2 regions of the Spongiibacter sp. UBA1325 genome follow, and region 2 is predicted to be linked to the other one. Evidence: predicted binding sites of a transcription regulator. Region 2 holds the regulator's gene; the other holds the start of a gene.
What was found. Region 2 encodes LexA, which represses DNA repair genes until DNA is damaged. Its sites were predicted from a motif close to ACTGTNTNTANANACAGT; they were not measured.

Region 1: the regulator LexA is predicted to act here: its motif matches at 1,325-1,342, upstream of B3K78_RS12490 (YebG family protein).

The regions. Positions count from the first base shown of each region.
Region 1 covers NZ_DBTD01000010.1:102,568-105,775, forward strand. The annotation lists gene acnB (bifunctional aconitate hydratase 2/2-methylisocitrate dehydratase) at 1-659, shown strand, start outside; gene B3K78_RS12485 (YibL family ribosome-associated protein) at 894-1,250, opposite strand; gene B3K78_RS12490 (YebG family protein) at 1,374-1,658, shown strand; gene B3K78_RS12495 (efflux RND transporter permease subunit) at 1,713-3,208, opposite strand, start outside.
Region 2 covers NZ_DBTD01000003.1:173,531-176,738, forward strand. The annotation lists gene topA (type I DNA topoisomerase) at 1-435, shown strand, start outside; gene B3K78_RS02225 (DUF6586 family protein) at 441-920, shown strand; gene B3K78_RS02230 (hypothetical protein) at 1,017-1,286, shown strand; gene B3K78_RS02235 (ImuA family protein) at 1,344-1,757, opposite strand; gene lexA (transcriptional repressor LexA) at 1,760-2,362, opposite strand; gene B3K78_RS02245 (DUF6763 family protein) at 2,533-2,853, opposite strand; gene B3K78_RS02250 (mechanosensitive ion channel family protein) at 3,105-3,208, shown strand, end outside.

The sequences.
Region 1 (3,208 bases), on a different contig from region 2:
ACCCAAGCCTGCTCGAAGGCGATGCAGATGCGGAATACGCAGCAGTTATCGAAATCGATCTGGACCAGCTGACCGAGCCCGTGGTTTGCTGCCCGAACGACCCAGACGATGCCAAGCTGTTGTCTGAAGTTGCCGGCGACAAAGTTGATGAAGTCTTTATCGGTAGCTGCATGACCAATATCGGTCACTTCCGCGCAGCCGGTAAACTGCTGGACGCCCACAAAGGCAGCCTCTCTACCCGTCTGTGGTTGTCGCCACCAACCAAGATGGACCAGCACACGCTGATGGAAGAAGGTTACTACAACATCTTCGGTGCCGCTGGCGCGCGTATGGAAATGCCAGGATGCTCGCTGTGTATGGGTAACCAGGCACGTGTTGCCGATGGTGCCACGGTGCTGTCTACGTCTACACGTAACTTCCCCAACCGCTTGGGTACTGGCGCCAACGTTTACCTGACCTCTGCCGAGCTGGCAGCGGTTGGCGCAATTGTTGGTCGCCTGCCTACGCCTGCAGAGTACCTGGAATACACTCAAAACCTGAAGAGCATGTCAGCGGACATTTACCGCTACATGAACTTCGATCAAATTGAGTCCTTCCAGAAAGGCGCTGAAGAAGGTGCGCGCATTGCCTCAGTAGAGATTACTGAAGTTTCTGCCTAAGCCATTGCGTTAAAATCAAGCCGCCTCCGGGCGGCTTTTTTTATGCCTGCAATACGCGAAAGTCTATTAGCGCTAATCGTCATTGCATGGGTTGCGGCGATAACCTCGCCAATCAACTAGGCGCGGCACGGAGAAAAAAAGAAGTGAGCTACAAGGCATAGCGTAGTGGCGGTTTTGTCACAACTCAAAGGGCTGAAAGCGACACTCGCCCCCAATGGCACGTATTAACCCGCTCTAGAAAGCCTTAGGGGAAAAGCCTGTCACCTCTTCAAGCCCCATCTCGCGCCCCAGTGCGGTAAGCGGGTGCACAACCACCAAGCCTTTTACCGATTTTTTCAATTTACCCATGTCAGCTTGCTCGGCCTTGCTTAGAGCCCGCTTGAACTTCATTGCCTGCAGCATTTCAGCCTTGCTGCTGTTACTGCGTGACTGCTGCCCTTTAATACTGGCACGTCGTTTTTCCAATGCCGCAATTTCACGGTCAAATTGAGCGATCAAGATATCATCACCCCGACTCACCGCCGCTTGACGCTTTCGGCGCTGTAAATCGAGCTTGTTATTAATTTGCTGAATTTCTTTATTGAGGTTCACTACCCGGTCCTTTTACCCACGGCTACGGCGCGCAGTGTAACAAAAGCGACGCCTTATTCCCCCTTGAAACAATAACTGTATACATATACAGTTATAAAAAATCACTACAGCAAGAGGTGAACCATGGCGGTTGTAGCCAAGTGGATGTGCGACAGGGACAACACGATGTTTGACAGCAAAAAAGACGCGGACGCTTACGACAAAATGCTCGAGCTCGCCGAGCAATTTACCGCGCTACTACAGCGTGAAATTCCCGGTGTAGACGATGCCAAAGCGGAAAATTTCGGTATTTTACTCGCCAAAAATAAGGATGCACTCGTTCAGGCCTGCAAGGGCAAAGTCGAAGCCTTAGAGACCTTGTCGCAAGAACAGGACAACAACGTTCACGCATTGGCCCAAGGTCAGTGAAAAAAGCATAGCGGCTGCCATCGATACAGCCGCTACCCCCCTCCTTCGCACACACTAAAGCGGTGCTGACAGCTGTTCTTTAGGCTCGGCTTTCAATTCATCCTCAGCCAAGCCGGGGAAGTATTTCATCAAGTAAGGACGGCGCAGTACCAGAAAGCTGGTGGGTACGAAGACCAGCGAAAGAATAGTGGTCAACACCGTGCCGCCAGCAAGTACCACCGCAAAGGGTGGCCAAAATGTTCCCTCAGCGATCAACAGCGGGACGAGCCCGGCGACCGTGGTAATTGTCGTCGAGGAAATGTGACGCGTACACTCAGAAACGGTTTCAACAATCTCTGCGCGATTGCCCGCCATCGCCAACGGCGATGCCTTTAGCTCCGTGAGAATAACAATCGCCGCGTTAACCGCCAGCCCCATCAGCCCCATCAGACCGATGATCGCGGTAAAGCCGAAGGGATAACCCGCCAACCACAGACTAAAAATACCCAGTCCCGCCGACTGAAAGGCCACTGCAAACACCAGCGCCGACAGACGGAAAGAATTGAAAGCCATTACCACGGTCACGATCAGCAACACCAATATGATGCCAACGCTGCTCATCAGCTTACCAACGGCCCGGTTGCGACCCTCGGCCTCTCCGCCGATCTCCAGCTCGTAGCCCACTGGAACGATAAAGTCGTGCTCATCCAGGGACTGGCGCACCGCCGCTAACACCACCGCTGGCAGTACACCGTCGCGAACATAGATTTCAACCTTGTTCATTCGCCGACCATCGCGCCGGGTGATCTGGGCTTGCGCGGGACGCAGTTCTGCGCTGGAAATCGCCGACAATGGCCGCGACCCCGTCGGTAAAATAAGGGGGAAGGACAGGAAGCGGTCAACACTGGTTTCTTTCACGCCCGCCCCAGACACCCTAACCGGCAGCTGCTCGCTGCCATCGAGTAAACTGCTGCTAATAACACCATCGACACTTGCCGCGAGCAGTTGTGAAACATCGCGCAGCCCAACCTGACTGCGCTGGGCCTCGCTCTCTTCCACGTCCAGCCACAATTTCGGCACCACTTCGCCGAGAGAGTCTCGCACGTGCACAACATCATCGAGGTCTAGCGCAATACGCCTCACCTCATCGCCAAGGCGTTTTAGCTGTGCAATATCGCTGCCGTATATACGCAGCTCAACCGGGGCAATGGTTGGCGGCCCCTGGCCCAAACGCCGAACAATTGTCTGATACTCGGGAAAGGCCTGGTCCAGCTCATCTTGCAGCACTGAAACAAGACGGTTTGCATTGGTGGGGTCACTAACCGTTGTCATCGCCTGCGCGTAATTTGGCGTGCCGTCGCGATTATCCAGCAGGTTGTAGTAAAACGAAGGAGCACTGCGCCCAACAAACCAATGCAGGGCCTCAATCTCACTGTGGCTATTGATCCACTCGGACATACGCTCAGTGGCGCGCTGGGTTTCGCGTATGCCAGTACCTGCCGGCAAATACACCTCGATATCAATCATGTCTCGATCCGAGGGCGGGAAGAATTGCTCGGGCAGGGTTTTCA
Region 2 (3,208 bases):
TGCAAAAACACACGCAAATTACTGCGTAACGGTGAAGCGGCACCGCCGAAAATGGACCCGGTTCCTATGCCGGAGTTGCAGTGTGAAAAAGTCGATGACCACTACGTACTCCGCGACGGTGCCTCCGGACTGTTCCTGGCTGCCAGTGGCTTCCCCAAAAACCGTGAAACCCGGGCACCCAAGGTGAAAGAGATTCTGCCTCACCAGGCAGAGATCGATCCTAAATACGCTTTCTTGTTTTCTGCGCCAGCGCAAGACAACGAGGGGCGAGATACTGTTATTCGCTACAGCCGTAAGACCAAGGAGCAGTACGTGCAGTCTGAGGTTGACGGCAAACCCAGTGGTTGGTCCGCCTTTTATGAAGGCGGTAAATGGGTGGCGCATGTAAAGCAGAAAAAAGCGGCTAAAAAATCGCCAGTGAAGAAAGCGAAGTAGGGCGTATGTCAGAGAGTTACCGGGGGCAGTGCAACCTCCATTTACACTTCGCTAAGCAGTATCTCGCTGACAGTGAAGGGGACGCCGAGCCACAGTGGAGCGGGCATTATCAGCGAGCTTGTGTTGAGTCTGCGTTGTGGCAGCTACGGCTGGCCTACGAGTGCCATTTGGCCGACTTACTCATCCAGCAACCGCTATATAGCCAGACTTTACCCACTGGGCGTATGAATGCTCAAGTATTGACGAAGGCCGCGCACCCTCCGGAAATTGCAGAGTTGGCTGATCGCGAAATACACGATGATCAGTTGAAGTGGATGCTGGACTACCGTTTTGTGCGCCAGCCCGGTGATGCAAAACAGTACAACCCGTCGCTGCTAAGCACCGTTACGGTTTCTGATCAGGACGATATTGAGCTTGCTAAGGGCTGCTTGCAGTTCCTCAGCGAGCTGATCGCGAGACACCGAAGCACACTCCTGGAGTATTGATAGGTCGGTCTACTGACAGATTGGCCTACTGGTCGCTGGGTTTGTTACACTTAGCAAACGCGTCAACGCGTGGTGATAACAAACAAGGGAAACTCTGTGCTGGCTTATTTAGAATTGGTTGAATTGGCAAATGGCGATATCGTGCTTCAGCGTTCCGAAGGCGACGAAAAGCCATTGGTGATGATCCGGTTCTCAAGTGAGGCCAGAGAGCAAATTCCAGGCTCATGTTTAGAGATCGCCCGTGCAATGGTGCAGGCTGGTCTAGAAGCTGCGCAGGTTGTGAGCGAAGAGCTTAGTGACGACGCCGCTGAAGCACAAGACGACGATCAGGACGATATTCACCCCCCATCAAAGACCCTCCACTAGGGCATAGAGCACCTCTTTACCCCTTATGTATCGTGGCTGCTGGGTCCCTCTTGGCTGTTAATTTTGAAGCTGTATCACCAGGCACTCGGCGTCGCCAGCCAGCGCTGCTCGCTCTAGAGCGCAGCGTTGTTCTGTGCTGAGGGGAGTGTTCGTCAAAACCGCCACGGTGTGACTTTTCCCGCGCTCCAGCGCTCGTGCCGCAATATTGCAGAGGCTGCCGCCGTTCGACACAACCTGTAATATTCGCTGGCCGCGATCTTTGCCGCAGGCATCGAGTAATGGTTTGAGAGGTCTGTCTGCAACCCAGCACAACCAACGCTCTTCAGTTTGTCCGCTTAGCTGCATTAGCATGGCGGCCAGCAGCGTGCGTGACAGGTGCGCCTGGCTGCTCAACATGATATCGGTAATGCGCGTAGCAGTGTTGTGCTGCTGAGCGTTTGAGAACAATGATGTTTGCTCGATCAGTGCCATGCTTAACTCCCGCGTCTCAGTACACCCACACTCAAGCCCTCAATGGCGAAGTCCTGTTCTCGCAGGTCAACTTCAATGGGGGCGTAGTCGGGGTTTTCGGCGATTAATAGCAATTGGTGTTTGTTCTTTTGGTGTTGCAAGCGCTTTACAGTGACCTCATCACCAATTCGCGCGACGATGATTTGTCCGTTCTGAGCCACCTGGCAGCGGTGTACAGCCAATAGATCATCTTCAAATATTCCGGCATTGATCATACTGTCGCCGCGCACGCGAAGGAAGTAGTCGGCCGAGGGAGAAAACAGGTTTGGCGAAATCGCGCAATGGTCTTCAATGTGCTCCTGAGCCAGGATGGGGCTACCTGCAGCAACCTGGCCAACAATGGGAATGCCGAGGTCTTCGGGAAGGCGAATACCTCTTGAGGCGCCGGGTATAATTTCGATCGCGCCTTTTCTGGCCAGAGCCTTGAGGTGCTCTTCGGCAGCGTTAGGTGAGCGAAACCCGAGTTCTCTGGCAATGTCTGCACGGGTCGGTGGGTAGCCGGTATCGTCGATATGGCTCTTTATCAGCTCGAGTACTTGCGCTTGTCTGGCGGTTAATTTTTCCATGTTCTGGCATCTGTTTATCTATACAGTAACTGTGAGTATATACAGTATTTTGTTCTGTGCAAGCCGCGATCGGTAATTTTGATGTTGGCTGAAAGTGGGAGGGTAAATAAAAAGAAGCCCACCCGAAGGCAGGCAGGAGGGGGAGCGCGGAAAATTCAGTGTTTCAGTGGCTAGAATTCATCGAGGATGCCGTTGACAACATCGCTCTCGATTTCGTGTAGCGGGTTGCCGATCTGCTCCGGTATGATGCCATCATCCCAATGGCGGTAGTCGTCATCGCTGAGCTCGAACGCATTTCGCCAGTCCTCTGGCTCTTCAATACCGGTGAGCTTTAGCTGCCTCCAACTGTCCAAATCGTACTCGCAGATTTCTCCGTCAATTAATTGCACTTCTATTGTGTCCAGGCCTTCATCTGTAGCCACAACTTCGAACTGCTGACCGGTTTCCAGGTCTTTGTACCAGCAGCCTATCAACGCATTTAATGATGCCATAGCGTTCACCTCCTAAAGTACGTATCTCCAAGCTATCATGTCCCATCGGGCTGTCCAGTAGGGATTTATCCGAGAGCCCGGGTGTGGCTTTGTGTCGTTGTTATGGGCTTCAAGTTTAAATCTTCGCACTTTCAGTAAGATGCCCGGCTAAGTTAAACTGATTTTCTTTTTTTCACCCCGTTTTTTAGCACGCTAATGAATAAGTGGCTCGGGGTTAACAAGCAATCTGTATAAGTAGAGGGCAGCGTTTGATGTCGATGGATTGGATTAAAGGTATAGAGTTTTCTAGCTACCCTTGGCTCACGGAAGTGTTCATCGTTGTTCTTATTGTTCTGACGGCGAACTTACTGGCAGG